Regions from separate parts of the Chromobacterium sp. CCUG 30098 genome, predicted to be linked through region 1. Evidence: predicted binding sites of a transcription regulator. Region 1 holds the regulator's gene; each other region holds the start of a gene.

The links. The regulator FNR, encoded in region 1, switches genes on or off when oxygen is low (the NO sensors DNR and NnrR bind a similar motif). The targets are predictions, from matches to a motif close to TTGATNNNNATCAA.
Region 2: pflB (formate C-acetyltransferase) is a predicted target of FNR. The motif match lies at 1,970-1,983, and genes of this name have one in related genera.
Region 3: QUG03_RS16450 (FeoA family protein) is a predicted target of FNR. The motif match lies at 1,570-1,583, and genes of this name have one in related genera.
Region 4: QUG03_RS08930 (M61 family metallopeptidase) is a predicted target of FNR. The motif match lies at 2,446-2,459, and genes of this name have one in related genera.

The regions. Positions count from the first base shown of each region.
Region 1 covers NZ_JAUCGS010000001.1:1,201,400-1,205,552, reverse strand. The annotation lists gene QUG03_RS05635 (RNA methyltransferase) at 1-205, shown strand, start outside; gene QUG03_RS05630 (DUF1853 family protein) at 195-1,118, shown strand; gene fnr (fumarate/nitrate reduction transcriptional regulator Fnr) at 1,178-1,924, opposite strand; gene hemN (oxygen-independent coproporphyrinogen III oxidase) at 2,034-3,440, shown strand; gene QUG03_RS05615 (alanine/glycine:cation symporter family protein) at 3,508-4,153, opposite strand, start outside.
Region 2 covers NZ_JAUCGS010000017.1:6,588-10,740, forward strand. The annotation lists gene QUG03_RS22385 (hypothetical protein) at 784-996, shown strand; gene QUG03_RS22390 (formate/nitrite transporter family protein) at 1,002-1,829, shown strand; gene pflB (formate C-acetyltransferase) at 2,057-4,153, shown strand, end outside.
Region 3 covers NZ_JAUCGS010000007.1:129,982-134,134, reverse strand. The annotation lists gene QUG03_RS16465 (YchJ family protein) at 1-115, shown strand, start outside; gene QUG03_RS16460 (glutathione peroxidase) at 132-626, opposite strand; gene dcd (dCTP deaminase) at 897-1,466, opposite strand; gene QUG03_RS16450 (FeoA family protein) at 1,642-1,905, shown strand; gene feoB (ferrous iron transport protein B) at 1,902-3,674, shown strand; gene bfr (bacterioferritin) at 3,763-4,153, shown strand, end outside.
Region 4 covers NZ_JAUCGS010000003.1:159,241-163,393, forward strand. The annotation lists gene QUG03_RS08915 (cbb3-type cytochrome oxidase subunit 3) at 1-2, opposite strand, end outside; gene ccoO (cytochrome-c oxidase, cbb3-type subunit II) at 6-620, opposite strand; gene ccoN (cytochrome-c oxidase, cbb3-type subunit I) at 637-2,061, opposite strand; gene QUG03_RS08930 (M61 family metallopeptidase) at 2,534-4,153, shown strand, end outside.

The DNA.
Region 1 (4,153 bases):
CGGCCACCTGGAACAGACCATGGACAAGATAGGCTATTTCCGCCGCCGCAACAGCGAACGGATGATGCGCCGGATGCGCACCCTGTTCAACCGCGCCGGCCTGCTGCGCGAGGAAATCGACATCCTGCGCGGCTTCCTCAAACAGGTGCAGCGCGCCGCCGACGGCGAAGTCCGCCGCGACGCGCCCGGACAGGATGGCGAATAAGCCGCCGTTCACCCTGCCCTACGCGCACCCGGCGGTGCGCGATCTGGCTTTTCTGCTCTCCGCGCCCTCGCCCTGGCGCAGCGGCGCGGACATCCCGCCGCAGCGGCTGCTGGGGGCCGACGGCCCGGCCTTGCTGCAAACGCTGGACGCCGATCCTGCCGAACTTCAGCACTGGCTGGCGCGCCAGCCCACCCGCCGTCTGGGCCATTACGCGGAACGGCTGCTGTCCTTCTGGTTCCGGCTGGCGCCGCACATCGAACTGGTGGCCAGCAATCTGCCGGTGCGCGCGCCGGACGGCCGCACCGTCGGCGAGTTCGACTTCTTGCTGCGCCTAGACGGCCAACCGCTGCATCTGGAAGCCGCCAGCAAGTTCTATCTGCAACTGGGCCGCAGCGCGGACACCTTGACCGGCCCCAGCCTACGCGACGCCTGGGCGCTGAAAGCCCATAAACTGCAAACCCAGCTGCGCCTGTCCCGCCACCCGGCTGCGCAAGCGACGCTGCCGGCAGGCTTTGAGGGCTGCGCGGTCGGCGCTCGGCTCAGCGGCTGGCTGTTCCACGCCCGCGACACCGCGCCGGAAGCGCCGCCCGGCGCCCAGCCGCTGTACGGGCAATACTGGCCGCTGCGCGGCGACTGGCCGGCGCTGAACGCGGATTCGCGCTGGGCCTGGCTGCCCAGGCTCAGTTGGCTGGCGCCGGCGCGCCGCTCGCGGGAACACACCGCCGACGCGGCGGAACTACGCGCGCGCCTGGAACAGGCCGAGGCGCCGCAGCTGCTGGCCGAACTGCAGCCCGGCCCCGACGGCGACTGGCATGAAGTGGCCCGCGGCTTCGCCGTGCCGCCGGGCTGGCCTCAGGAGGCGCCGCTGTCGCGGCTGCTGCTGCAAATCGCGGACTGCGCGCCGGCCCCATGAAAAAAGGCAAGCCCGAGGGCTTGCCTTGCGTTTTCCATCTGTCCGCCCGCGCGGCGGAATCAATGTCCGTTGGCGTGAGCGCAGCCGGAAATCAGCGCCTTCAATTCGTCCACCATCACCAGTTGGATGTGCTTGTGATCGACGGTGATCCAGCCTTGCTGCTGGAACTTGGACAGCGTGCGGCTGACGGTTTCCAGCTTCAGGCCGAGGAAGCTGCCGATTTCCTCGCGGCTCATGCGCAGGATGAAGTCGTTGGCGGCGAAGCCGCGGGTGGACAGACGCTGCGACAGATTGAGCAGGAAGGCGGCCAGGCGCTCTTCCGCCTTCATGTTGCCCAATAACAACATTACATTCTGATCGCGAACGATCTCGCGGCTCATCAGACGGTAGAAATGGTGCTGCAGGGTGGGAATTTCGCGGCCCAGGCTCTCCATGCGGCTGAACGGCAGCTCGCACACCTCGCTGTCCTCCAGCGCGATGGCGTCGCAGCCGTGCACATTGGCGGAAATGCCGTCCAGGCCCATCAGTTCGCCGGACATATGGAAGCCGGTGACCTGCTCGCGGCCGTCCTGGCTGGCGACGCTGGTCTTGAAGAAGCCGGTGCGCACCGCGAACAGCGAACGGAAGCCTTCGCCGCTGCGGAACAAGTACTCGCCGCGCTTCAAACGGCGGCTTTGGCGGATCACCGCGTCGAGCTGGGTCAGCTCCTCGCGGTTAAGCCCCACAGGTAGACAAAGTTCCTTCAGGCTGCAGTTGGAGCAGGAGACCTTCAGGTTATGCAAAGAGATATGGTTCTGATCGGACATGGCATGTTTAGTACAAGCTTGCGATGAAGCTTGACCCTTATCAAAGCGAAATTCGCAGGATTTCCGCAAATTTACCAGTCCACCAGAGGTTTTGCCATCCAAATACGACATGAAGACCACCCACCCATTTTCTCCTGCCCATTTTGAATTCGACCGCGCGCTGATTGAGCGCCTCGACGGGACAGGTCCTAGATATACGTCATACCCGACAGCGGATCGCTTTACGCCGGGTTTTGCCGAAAGAGACTACATCCACTGGCTACGGCAGCGCAGCATCGGCGCCAACCGGAAACCTTTATCATTGTACGCTCATATACCTTTTTGCAACACTATCTGCTACTACTGCGGTTGCAACAAGATCATCACCAAGGACAGCGGCAAAGCGGACTTGTACCTGGACTACCTGGAGAAGGAGGTCCGCATGATCGCCTCCTGTCTGGGCCGCCGCGAGCAAGTGATACAGCTGCATTTCGGCGGCGGCACCCCCACTTTCTTGTCCGACGCGCAACTGGAACGATTGATGACCTTGCTCAAGACTCATTTCGAGTTCTTGAAGGAGGGGGAGTATTCCATAGAAATAGACCCGCGCAAAGTCAGCGCGGCGACAATCTTCAAACTGGCCGAACTCGGCTTCAACCGCATCAGCGTCGGGATTCAGGACTTTGAACCGACGGTGCAGCAGGCGGTGAACCGGGTGCAGTCCGAAGAGGAAACGCTGGAGGTGATCCAGGCCGCGCGCGACGCCGGTTTCAAGTCCGTCAGCGTCGATCTGATCTACGGCCTGCCGCTGCAGACCCGGGAATCGGTGCGCCGCACGCTGGACAAGGTGATCGCCATCGGGCCGGACCGGCTGGCGCTGTACAACTACGCCCACCTGCCCACCGTGTTCATGCCGCAGCGGCGCATCAACGAGGCCGATCTGCCCTCGCCGGAAACCAAGCTGGACATCCTGCAGGATTCGGTGCAGCGCCTGGCCGACGCCGGCTATGTCTTCATCGGCATGGATCACTTCGCCAAGCCGGACGACGAACTGGCCTCCGCCCTGCGCCAGGGCCGGCTGCAACGCAATTTCCAGGGCTACTCCACCCATGCGGACTGCGACATGATCGGTCTTGGCGTGTCCTCCATCGGCAAGGTCGGCCCCTGTTACAGCCAGAGCGCCAAGGACCTGGACAGTTATTACGCGGCGCTGGACAGCGGCCATCTGCCGGTGTTGCGCGGGCTGACGCTGGACAATGACGACATCCTGCGCCGCAGCATCATCCAAGGCCTGATGTGTCGCTTCTCGCTGTCGGTGGAGGCGCTGGAAGAGATCCACGGCATCAACTTCGCCGAGTACTTCGCCGAAGAACTGCCGCAGATCCGCGAATACCAGCAACTGGGCCTGCTGTCCTTCGACGGCGACTTCATCATGGTGGAGCCCAAGGGCCGCTTCCTGATCCGCAATATCGCGATGATCTTCGACCGGCATCTGCGGGAGCGCCGCACCCAGGCGCGCTACTCCAAGACCATTTGAACGGGGCTAGCAACAAAACAGCCCGCGTCATGACGCGGGCTGTTTATCGTTGGAGCCGGACGCAGGCTTACCAGATGTCTTTTTCCACCTTGGCCGCCAGTTCCGGGTAATCCGCCACCTTGAACACCGGGGTGGACTCGCCCCGCTTCAGCTGACGCTCGTAATCCTTCAGCACGATGAAGAAATAACGCGACAGCAGCACGATGGCCACCAGATTGATCAGCGCCATCAGGCCCATGGCGAAGTCGGCCATATCCCACACCAGCGGCAGGCTGGCCACCGCGCCGAACATCACCATCGCCAGCACAATCAGACGGAAGGCCAGCAAGATCCCCTTATTGCTGCGGATGAATTCGACATTGCCCTCGGCGTAAGCGTAATTGCCGATGATGGTGGAAAAAGCGAACAGGAACATCGCCACCGCCAAGAAGGACGCGCCTATCGGGCCGAACTGCGATTCGATCGCCTTCTGCGTCAGCGCCACGCCGCTCAAACCCTGGTCATACACGCCGGACAGCAGAATGATGGCGGCGGTGGCGGTACAGATCACCATGGTGTCGATGAAGACGCCGAACATCTGGATCGCGCCCTGACTCGCCGGGTGACGCGAAGTCGCCGTCGCCGCCGCGTTGGGGGCGGAGCCCATGCCCGCCTCATTGGAGAACAGGCCGCGCTTGATGCCCAGCATCATCGCCTGGCTCACCGCATAGCCG
Region 2 (4,153 bases), on a different contig from region 1:
TGGTTGGTTTCCAACATGTCGCTAGCGTTCAAACGATCGTTTTTCTATTATCCATGTGATTTATATGATGTTTTTCATTGTTTGTTATCGCGCTTGCCATCCGCCTAAGAGCCTGTTCAAAGTCTCTCGAGCAAGCACCAGGCAAGGCCTTGCCGCCGAAGAAGCGGAATGCGCAAGGGGCGCATGGGCGCTCTGAAGCCGGTTTCAAGGCCTCGCTCTGACCATCCCGCTGACACGCGGCAGGCGGTGAACCGCCTCTTAAGAGCGGCAAACACGCTCAGGTTATGCGGCTGAAGCAAGGCGCGCCAACGCCGGCGCTATGGGAATCGCTCAAGTCGGCGCACGCGGCATCGGGGTTGCTTGGCCGCGCTAGCGGTTCAAGACCGCGCGATTAGGGGCAAGGCCAGGCGCGGCGGTCTCAAGGGCGGAATGCGCCAGGGACGCATGCGCATCCTCGAAACCGCGATTGCTGCGCCGCGTCCCGTCTGGCGCGGCGGCTCTTCAATGGCTGCGCAATAGGCTGTCAACGTCTCGCGAGCCGGAGCGAGGCGGGGCGGAAACCGCTGAGAAAGCGGGATGCGCGCGCGGTGCGTCCGCATTTCGAAGCGGCGCTCGCCGCGCCACGTCTTGTAAAGCGCGGCAGGCTTTGAACCGGATCTAAGGAGAGCCGGCGGCTGAACCGCGGCGGAGACGGCAAATCCATTGCCGGGCATGTTGTAAAAAGAAAGGCTTGAGCGAAAGCGTGCCAAGGAAAGGCTTGCGTTTGATAGTTATCAAACAACAATGATGCAATACGAACATAAAATTTTCGTGAATCAACAATCAGGGCAAGCGCAGACGCGGGAACCAATCAAGGATGACAGCCAACCAAGCCAATGCCGGAAGCAGGCCGGGCCGGGCGAAATCCGGCAAAACCTGAAAACGGCATCAGCAGTTGATAGGCATTGCATCAAGATGGACCCGCGGCTGGCGGCGTTGCCCAAGCTCGCGAAATGAAAAACATGAATCACGCCTCCACACTCGCCTACGTCGCGGCAGAAGCCGCCGCCAAACAGACCGTGCTGCGTCAGCACCCCGGCCGCTATCTATTGAGCGCCGGCATGGCCGGCGCGCTGATCGCCGTGGTGCTCAGCGTCAGCCTCAAGCTGGGCCAGGTCTTCTTCGCCGTCGGCTCCCCCGGCTACTACATCGCCGTGGCCGGCTTCTTCGGCGTGGCCCTGGTCAGCATCATCGTCTGCAAGCTGGAACTGTTCACCAGCAATGTGATGTACTTCAGCGTGGGCGTGCTCAGCGGCGACTGCCGCGTCTGCAACCTGCTGCGCAGCTGGACCATGGTCTACCTGGGCAATCTGCTGGGCGTGTTGCTGTTTACCGCCGTGTTCGCCGGCGCCGGCGGCATGGGCAGCCTGCCGGCCGACCACCTGCTGTTCAATGTGGCCGCGCACAAAGTGCACGCCGGCGGCTGGGAAGTCTTCTGGAAGGGCGCGCTGTGCAACTGGGTGATCTGTCTGGCGGTATGGGTGCCGCTGCGCATGGCCGGCGACGCCGCCAAGATGCTGATGATCCTGCTGCTGGTCTTCGTGTTCTTCTTCTCCGGCTTTGAGCACAGCATCGCCAATATGGCCTTCTTCTCGCTGGCGCTGCTGCACGGCATGCAAGGCCTGGACGCCGCCGCCATCCTGCACAATATGATTCCGGCCACCCTGGGCAATATCGCCGGCGGCGCGCTGGGCGTGGGCCTGGTGGTTTACCTGCTGGAGCGCCACACCCTGCCGGCGCGGCGCGAAGCCGCAAAACCGGCCGCGGCGGCGCTTGGAACGAGTGTTTGATGTTCGTTTTCGAATGTAATGCGCCGGCTACAATGACGGCGTGTTGATGTGGTTTTTCAGGTTATTGAAAATAAAGCGTTTTTTAAGAGACTTTGCCGCCAACTCGGGCGGGGCCGCACGCGCGTTTTAGTCTGTGGCAGTTGATCTTTATCAAACGATTTTTTTCGAAACCGAATGTACAATATGTTCAGTACTCAACATTTACTGATAGTTACTAGGAGGCACACATGGATGCTCTGAATCGTGACGCGACTCAAGCCAACCCCTGGCGCGATTTCACCGGCGGTGAATGGCAAAGCAAGGTGGATGTCCGCAACTTCATCCAGCTGAACTACAAGCCGTTTGAAGGCGACGCCAGCTTCCTGGCACCCGCTACCGCGCGCACCCAAAAGCTGTGGGACACCCTGAGCGAGTTGCTGAAAGAAGAACGCGCCCGTGGCGTGCTGGACGTAGCCGCTGACCGCGGCAGCTCCATCACCGCGCATGACGCCGGCTACATCGACCAAGCCAGCGAAGTCATCGTCGGCCTGCAAACCGATGCGCCGCTCAAGCGCGCCATCATGCCCAACGGCGGCCTGCGCATGGTTGAGAACGGCCTGGAAGCCTTCGGCTTCAAGCTGGACCCGGTCATCAAGGACGTGTGGACCCACTATCGCAAGAGCCACAACCAGGGGGTGTTCGACACCTACACCCCGGACATCATGGCCGCGCGTAAATCCGGCGTGATCACCGGCCTGCCGGACGCCTACGGCCGCGGCCGCATCATCGGCGACTACCGCCGCGTGGCCCTGTACGGCACCGACTTCCTGCGCGCCGAACGCCAAAAAGTATTCCATGAGCTGGACGACGCCGTTTTCAACGAAGACGTGCTGCGCCTGCGCGAAGAACTGTCCGAACAATTCCGCGCGCTGGACGAACTGAAGCAGATGGCCGCCAAGTACGGCTTCGACATCAGCCGCCCGGCCGTCAACGCCCGCGAAGCGGTGCAGTGGACCTACTTCGCCTACCTGGCCGCCGTGAAAGAACAAAACGGCGCCGCCATGTCCTTCGGCCGCGTCGCCACCTTCCTGGACGTCTACATCGAGCGCGATCTGGCCTCCGGCGCGCTGACTGAAGAACAAGCCCAGGAAATGATCGACGACCTGGTGATCAAGCTGCGCATCGTGCGCTTCCTGCGCACCCCGGAATACGACCAACTGTTCTCCGGCGACCCGACCTGGGTGACCGAATCCATCGGCGGCATGGGCGAAGACGGCCGCACCCTGGTGAGCAAGAGCAGCTTCCGCTTCCTCAACACCCTGTACAACCTGGGCCCGGCGCCGGAACCCAACCTGACCGTGCTGTGGTCCACCCAGCTGCCGCGCGGCTTCAAAGACTTCTGCGCCAAAGTGTCCATCGACACCAGCTCCATCCAGTACGAAAACGACGACCTGATGCGTCCGCACTGGGGCGACGACTACGGCATCGCCTGCTGCGTGTCCGCGATGCGCATCGGCAAGCAAATGCAGTTCTTCGGCGCCCGCGCCAACCTGGCCAAAGCCATGCTCTACGCCATCAACGGCGGCGTGGATGAAAAATCCGGCGTGCAAGTGGCCAAGGGCTTCGAGCCGATCAAGAGCGACGTGCTGACTTACGACGAACTGATGCCCAAGTTCGACCTGCTGATGGACTGGCTGGCCGCGACTTACGTCAAGGCGCTGAACTGCATCCACTACATGCACGACAAGTACGCCTACGAACGCATTGAAATGGCGCTGCACGACCGCGACATCCTGCGCACCATGGCTTGCGGCATCGCCGGCCTGTCCGTGGCCGCCGACTCCCTGTCCGCCATCAAGCACGCCAAAGTGCACATCATCCGCAACGAAGCGGGCCTGGCGGTGGACTACAAGATCGAAGGCGACTACCCGGCTTACGGCAACAACGACGACCGCGCCGACAGCATCGCGGTATGGCTGACCGAAACCTTCATGGACAAGATCAAGGCCCAGCCGCACTTCTACCGCAACGCGATGCCGACTCAGTCCGTGCTCACCATCACCTCCAACGTGGTGTACGGCAAGAAAACCGGCAACACCCCGTGCGGCCGCCGCGCCGGCGAACCGTTCGCCCCGGGCGCCAACCCGATGAACGGCCGCGACGTGAAAGGCTTTGTCGCCGCGGGCGCATCGGTAGCCAAGCTGCCGTATGAAGCCGCGCTGGACGGCATCAGCTGGACCGCCTCCGCCACCCCGGACGCATTGGGCCATAGCGAAGAAGAACGCGTAGCCAACCTGGCCAACTGCCTGGACGGTTTCTCCGACGCCGGCGGTTTCCACGTCAAC
Region 3 (4,153 bases), on a different contig from region 1:
GGTGGAGTTCTCCGCGCGCTACAAGGTGGGCGGCAAGGCCGAACGCATGCGCGAGCGCAGCCGCTTCCTGCGCGAGGATGGCCGCTGGTTCTATCTGTCCGGCGAACTGAGCTGAGCTGTCGCTAGAGAATCTAGCGCTTCTGCGTTCGCAGCAGGCTTTCGATGGCGCGCTCCAGCGCCGCCGGCTTGACGTAGGGGGCGAAACGCTTGCGGATGCGCCCTTCGCCGTCCACCAGGAATTTGGTGAAATTCCATTTGATGCGCCGGCTGCCCAGCAAGCCGGGCTTGGCGGCGACGAGATGACGCCAGAGCGGATGCGCGTCGGCGCCGTTGACGTCGATCTTGGCGGATAGCGGGAAGCTGACCCCGAAATTCTTCTGACAGAACTGGCCGATGGCGGCGGCGTCCCCAGGCTCCTGGTTGCCGAACTGATTGCAGGGGAAGCCGATGATCTCCAGGCCTTGCTCGCGGTAGCGCTGGTACAGCTGTTCCAGGCCGCCCAATTGCGCGGTGAAGCCGCACTCGCTGGCGGTGTTGACCAGCAATAGCACTTTGCCGCGATAGCTCGCCAGCGGCAGGGTCTGCCCGTTTAAAGACTCAATGGAAAAATCATATATGTCCGGCATATTTCCGCCTTTCGCCAAAGCGAAGATCATGGCAAGAAACCGGAGGCAGGGCAATGGGATCGGCGGATAAAAAAAGGGGCGCAACGGCAAGGGGGAACCGCTACGCCCCAAGAAGAAATCAATTGCTGTACAAGGGCCGACCAACCGGGAAAGTCAGCTAACCCTCTGTTTATCCTAGAACATTAAGGTGAAATTGCGAGGACGGATTTGGCGGGATTTAAATGACAAAGGGATGGCTAAGCCATCCCTTTTTTGCTGGCGGGAAGCGTTTCAGGGGCGCGGCAGGGTCACGCCCACCTGGCCCATGTATTTGCCGGCGCGGTCGCTGTAGGACACGTCGCAAATTTCATCGGATTCGAAGAACAAGACCTGGGCCACGCCCTCGTTGGCGTAGATCTTGGCCGGCAGCGGCGTGGTGTTGGAGAACTCCAGCGTCACATAGCCTTCCCATTCCGGTTCGAACGGGGTGACGTTGACGATGATGCCGCAGCGGGCGTAAGTGGATTTGCCCAGGCAGACGGTCAGCACCGAGCGGGGAATACGGAAGTATTCCACGGTGCGGGCCAGCGCGAAGCTGTTGGGCGGGATGATGCAATAGCCCTTGCCGGAGACTTCCACGAAGGAATTGGGGTCGAAGTTTTTCGGGTCGACGATGGTGCTGTTGATATTGGTGAACACCTTGAATTCGTCGGCGCAGCGGATATCGTAGCCGTAGCTGGACGTGCCGTAGGAGATCACCTTCTGGCCGTCCACCATCTTGATCTGGTTGGGCTCGAAGGGTTCGATCATTTTGTACTCGTCCGCCATCCGGCGAATCCACTTGTCCGATTTGATGCTCATTGTCTTGGGCCCGTAGCTTGTCGATTGATTGTCCGCGATTTTAACCGCAAGCGCAGTGGCCGGCTATCGATAATCCATCGTCGATCCGGATAGGACAATGCTATTGATGCAGGTCAAGCAGGGCGGGAATTGCCGCGGTTTGCCGATATTCGACGGGGTTCGGCTGGATATACTAATGCAAACCATTCTCGTTCTTGATCGGATCATCATGTTGACTTTGGATGCATTCCCCGCCGGACGCCACGGCGTGGTCGACAGCCTGGAGCTGGCCGAAGAGGCCATGCGCCGCGTCGCCGCCTTTGGCCTGGAGCCGGGCTGCCGGTTTTATCTGCGTCGGGCGGCGCCCTTGGGCGGGCCATTATTGCTGGACGTCGGCGCCACGCGCTTCCTGCTGCGCCGCAGCCTGGCGCGCCTCATCGTGGCGAGGGTGGCGGTATGAAGCGTTTCGCCCTGATCGGCCTGCCCAATACCGGCAAGTCCACCTTGTTCAACCGTCTGACCGGCATGTCGCAGCGCGTCGGCAACTGGCCGGGCCTGACCATAGAGTTGAGCAGCGCGCGCCTGTTGCTGGGCGGCCACATGGTGGAGTTGGTGGATTTGCCCGGCGTCAATGATTTGACCGGCTATTCCGACGACGAGGCGGTGGTGCGCGACGTGCTGCTGGCCAGCGCCTTCGACGGCGCCGTCCTGGTGCTCAACGCCAGCCAGCTGGACCGGCAACTGCCGCTGGCCTTGCAGGTGCTGGCCAGCGGCCTCAACTGCCTGGTGGTGCTGAATATGGCCGACGAGGCCAAGGCCCTGGGCGTGAGCCTGGATGTGGAGCGCTTGTCGGAGCGCCTGGGCGCGCCGGTGTTTCTGGCCTCGGCCCGGCATATGCAGGGCTGGCCGCCGCTGATGGCGGGCTTGAACCGGCGGGCCAACGACGGCGGTCCGGCGACGCGCGCCAGGCTGGACGCGGTGCCGGACACCCGGGAGGCGATGGCGGAGGCCAAGCGGCGGCTGGCGGGCTGCTGGGCCTTGCCGCCCGTGCTGCCGGCGGGGCTGACGGAGAAGATGGACCATTGGCTGATGCATCCATGGCTGGGTCTGCCGCTGTTCTTCGCGCTGATGGCGCTGCTGTTCAATCTGACGTATCAGATCGGCACCCCATTGCAGGAGCTGGCCGGCGCCGGTCTGGACTGGATCAAGGAGCAGGCGCTGACGCCCTTGCTCGCGCCCTTGCCCGAGATTGTGCAGAGCCTGGCGCTGGACGGGATCTGGCAGGGGGTGTCGACGGTGCTGACCTTCGCGCCCATTTTGCTGGTGTTTTTCGTATTGATGGCGATGGTGGAGGATTCCGGCTACCTGGCGCGCGCCGCCTATCTGACCGACGCCTTCATGGCGCGGCTGGGGCTGGACGGCCGCGGCTTCGTGATGCAGCTGATGGGCTTTGGCTGCAATGTGCCGGCCATCATGGGCACTCGGGTGATGCGCGAGCGCAAGCAGCGGCTGCTGACCATGCTGGTAATCCCGTTTTCGCTGTGTTCGGCGCGTTTGCAGGTGGTGGTGTTCTTCGCCGGGCTGTTGTTCACGCCGACGCAGGCGCCGTGGGTGTTGATGGGGCTTTATCTGATGAGCTTCGCCGTCGCGGTGTTTACCGCCTGGGTGTTCAAGCGCCGTTACGCCGGCGGCGAGGCCTTCTTGCTGGAAGTGCCGCCGTACCGGCTGCCCGGCTTGAGCCATTTGCTGAGCCGGGCGGTGGGGGAGGTGCGGGCCTTTCTGCAACTGGCCTCCAGTTTCATCCTGTTGGGCGTGGTGCTGGTCTGGCTGCTGACCCATGTGCCGGCGGGCGAGGGCAAGACCCTGGCCGACGCTCTGGGCAGCCTGCTGGCCCCGGTGCTGGACCCGATAGGCATCCGCCACGAACTGGCGGCGGCCTTGCTGTTCGGCTTCATCGCCAAGGAAATCCTGCTGGGCAGCCTGGCGGTGATCTACGGGGTGCCGGAAGCCGGCCTGGGCGCGGCCTTGCTGCAACATCTGGATTGGCGCTCGGCGATGAGCTTCCTGATCTTCACCTTGATCTACGTGCCCTGCCTGTCCACGGTGGCGGCGATGTACCGCGAGTCGCGCAGCAAGGCCTACACCGCGATGTCGGTGGCGTGGTCGGTGGGACTGGCCTGGTTGTTGTCGTTCGCGTTTTATCAAGCCGGCGTGCAACTGTGGCCCTGAGGGCTTAGAATGAATGGTTCGCGAATTCCGTTCGCGCCGGCGGCGCGCCCGCCGGCGTTATTGAACTACAACAACAAGAGGTCGTTTTATGCAAGGTGATCCCAAAACCATCGAGTTGCTGAACGAACTGCTGGCGGAAGAACTGTCCGCCGCGGACCAGTATTTCATTCATGCCGAGATGTACAAGGACTTCGGTCTGCACAAGCTGTTCGAGCGCATCGATCACGAGCGCGAGGACGAGTTGTCGCACGCGCGGGTGCTGATCGCGCGCACCTTGTTCCTGCAAGGCAAGCCGAACGTGGCCAAGCGCGTGCCCATCGTGGTGGGCGAGAACGTGCGGGCGATGCTGGCCAGCGATCTGGAAGTGGAATACCGCGTCGGCAACTTGCTGAAAAAAGTGGTGGCCCACTGTGAGAGCGTGAAGGACTACGTGACGCGCCAGGAACTGATGGTGCTGCTGGAAGAGACCGAGAACGACC
Region 4 (4,153 bases), on a different contig from region 1:
ATGGCTTAACGAACGTTCTTCAAGGCAAGGCCCAGGCCTTGCAGGTAAGCGACCAGCACGTCCATTTCCGACTTGCCCTCCACCTGGGCCTTGGCCTCGGCGATGTCCTTGTCGGTATAGGGAACGCCCACCAGGCGCAGCGCCTTCATCTTGGTCGGCACAATGTCGGCGTCGGCCAGATTCTTGGCCAGCCACGGGAAGGCCGGCATATTGGACTCGGGAACCACGTCGCGCGGGTTGATCAGGTGCACGCGGTGCCATTCGTCGGAGTAACGGGCGCCCACGCGGGCCAGGTCCGGACCGGTGCGCTTGGAGCCCCACAGGAAGGGGTGGTCGTACACCGATTCGCCGGCCACGGAGTAGTGGCCGTAGCGCTCGGTTTCAGCGCGGAACGGACGGATCATCTGCGTGTGGCAGGTATGGCAGCCTTCGCGGATGTAGATGTCGCGGCCGGCCAGCTGCACGGCGGTGTAGGGCTTGACGCCGGCCACCGGCTGAGTGGTCGATTTCTGGAAGGCCAGCGGCAGAATTTCCACCAGACCGGCCACGCTGACGACCAGCAGGGTAAACACGATCAGATAGCCGACGTGTTCTTCGATCAGTTTTTGTATCTTATCCATGATGTTTCCTTGCGCCTCAATGAGCGTGGGCGGTGATGGCCGGGATCTTGGCGTCTACGGCACGGCCCGCGGTTACGGTGCGGAAGGTGTTGTAGGCCATCAGGAACATGCCGAGCAGGTACAGGAAGCCGCCGAGCAGACGCACGAAGTGGTACGGATAGGTGGCCTTGACCGCCTCTACGAAGGCGTAGGTCAGGGTGCCGTCCGGGTTCAGCGCGCGCCACATCAGGCCCTGGGTCACGCCGGAGATCCACAGCGCGGCGATGTACAGCACCACGCCGACGGTGGCGAGCCAGAAATGGGCTTCAACCAGCTTCAGGCTGAACATGGATTCGCGGCCGAACAGGCGCGGAATCAGGTAGTACATGGAACCGATGGTGATGAAGCCCACCCAGCCCAGCGCGCCGGAGTGCACGTGGCCGATGGTCCAGTCGGTATAGTGGGACAAGGCGTTGACGGTCTTGATCGACATCATCGGGCCTTCGAAGGTGGACATGCCGTAGAAGGACAGCGAAACCACCAGGAATTTCAACACCGGATCGGTGCGCAGCTTATGCCAGGCGCCGGACAGCGTCATGATGCCGTTGATCATGCCGCCCCAGCTCGGAGCCAGCAGCACCAGGGAGAACACCATGCCTACGGACTGGGTCCAGTCAGGCAGGCTGGTGTAATGCAGGTGGTGAGGACCGGCCCACATATAGGTGAAGATCAGCGCCCAGAAGTGCACCACGGACAGGCGGTAGGAGTAAACCGGACGGCCGGCCTGTTTCGGGATGAAGTAGTACATCATGCCCAGGAAGGCGGCGGTCAGGAAGAAGCCCACGGCGTTGTGGCCGTACCACCATTGCACCATGGCGTCCACGGCGCCGGAGTAGGCGGAGTAGGATTTCCACAGCGACACCGGCACGAAGGCGGAGTTGACGATGTGCAGCAGGGCCACGGCCAGGATGAAGGCGCCGTAGAACCAGTTGGCCACGTAGATGTGCTTGACCTTGCGGATGGCGATGGTGCCGAAGAAAACGATGGCGTAAACAACCCAGATCACCGCGATCAGCAGTTTGATCGGCCATTCCAGCTCGGCGTATTCCTTGCTGGTGGTCAGGCCCAGCGGCAAGGTGATGGCGGCCAGCACGATCACCAGCTGCCAGCCCCAGAAGGTGAAGGCGGCGAGCTTGTCGGAGATCAGCCGGACGTTACAGGTACGCTGCACCACGTAATAGGAGGTGGCGAACAGGCCGCAACCGCCAAAGGCGAAGATGACCGCATTGGTGTGCAGAGGACGCAGGCGGCCAAAGTGGAACCAGGGGCCGAAGTTCAATTCGGGCCAGACCAGTTGGGCCGCAATGATGACGCCCACCAACATGCCGACAATGCCCCACACGACGGTCATGATGGCAAATTGGCGCACCACCTTATAGTTATAAGTGGATTGCGTTTCCATTTAGGGTTTTCTCCAAGGTTGCTAACTCAGAACGTGACATATCTAATCGGCGGCTTGAAGTCCGGGAAACTGTCCCCATCTGTACCGATGTGACTGTATCCAGACGATGCCGCAGGGAAAACGACTTTTATTAAAATCAAGCGCTTGACCCAGATCGCAGCGGTACTGATGTCTGTATTAGCAGTTCATCCCGTATTGCGACAGCGCAATTTCCCCATTTAGTTAACCCGGCATTCTAAATCAATTACCCATATCGGGCCAGTTTGGACGGCCGGGGGATGTCGCTTTCCCATTTGTCTTTATTTATGTCTCAAGCGAGCGTGACAGTTCTTGCAAATACTGTTGCTACTGACCGAGATTGTATTGTCTGGCGGCCCAGCCTTCTTGACCTGGATCAAGATGTCATAAAACGCAGCGTTTACCCGCGGCAAGTGCTAAAATCAGAAGGTTTTGCAACGATTGCAGGCAGATCATGACCGTTTCCGTCCGCTACACCCTATGTCCGAGCGCCCCGGAGGCGCATCTTTTCGAGGTCGTCCTGACCGTTTCCCGGCCCGCCAAGAATGGCCAGATTTTCTCATTGCCGGCGTGGATTCCCGGCAGTTACATGATCCGGGAGTTCTCCAAACATATTGTGGAAATTCGCGCGGAATCCGCGGGAAAAGCGGTGCGGCTGGTCCAGCTGACAAAAAACAGTTGGCAAGCCGCGCCAGTCAAGGGCTCGTTGGTTCTACGCTATAAAGTTTATGCGTTTGATCTGTCGGTGCGCGGCGCTTATCTGGACGCGCAGCGCGGCTTCTATAACGGCAGCAGCGTTTTCCTGGCGGCGGACGGCTACGAGAACGAGGCTTGCGAGGTGGAGATCCTGCCGCCGGAAGGCAAGGCCTACGCCGATTGGAAGGTGGCGACCAGCTTGCCGGCGCGCGGCGCGGACAAGAAAACCGGCTTCGGCGGCTATCAGGCCGCCTCTTACGACGAGTTGATCGACCACCCGGTGGAACTGGGCGCTTTCGAACGCGTCAGCTTCAAAGCCTGCGGCGTGCCGCACGAATTCGTCGTCTCCGGCCGCTTCCGCGCCGACCTCAAGCGCCTGGCGCGCGACGCCAAGAAAATCTGCGAATACCAGATCAAGCTGTTCGGCGAGCCGGCGCCCTTCGAGCGCTACGTATTCATGCTTTTCGTCGGCAAGGACATCTACGGCGGCCTGGAGCATCGCGCCTCCACCGCGCTGGTGGCCAATCGCGACGACTTGCCGCAGCAGGGCGTCGAGGAGATCGGTGACGGCTATCTGAAGCTGCTGGGCCTGATCAGCCACGAATATTTCCACAGCTGGAACGTCAAGCGGATGAAGCCGGCGGCGTTCACGCCCTACGATCTGAACCAGGAAGGCTATACCCGTCTGCTGTGGGCCTTCGAGGGCATCACCTCCTATTACGACGACCTGAGCCTGGTGCGTTGCGGCCTGATAGACGAGAAGCGCTATCTGGGCCTGCTGGCGGAAACCATCAGCGGCGTCGAGCGCGGCGCCGGCCGCTTGAAGCAGACGCTGGAGCAATCCAGCTTCGAAGCGTGGACCAAGTACTATCGACAAGACGAAAACAGCCCCAACAGCATCGTCAGCTATTACACCAAGGGCGCGCTGGCCGCGCTGGCGCTGGACCTGACCATACGCCGCGACAGCCAGGGCCGTCAGTCGCTGGACGACGTGATGCGCGCGCTGTGGCGCAAATGGCTGGACGACGGCAAGGGCCTGGCCGAGGACGAGTGGGAAAGCCAGGCGCAGGCCGTCACCGGCCTGGACCTCAAGGCCTTTTTCGATCGCGCGCTGCGCGGTGTTGAGTCCCTGCCGCTGGCCGAACTGTTGGCGGCCCAGGGCGTGGAGCTGCGCTTCGAGCCGGCGGCCAACGCCGGCGACCGCGGCGGCCTGGCGTTGAGCGGCAAGCCTGCGCCGGCCAGCCTGGGGGTCAAGGCCGTGGCCGAGGCCCAGGGCGTGCGCGTGCTCAATGTCTACGACGGCGGCGCGGCGCAAGGCGCCGGCCTGTCCGGCGGCGACGTGATCGTGGCCATAGACAAGCTCAAGGCCGTGGACCTG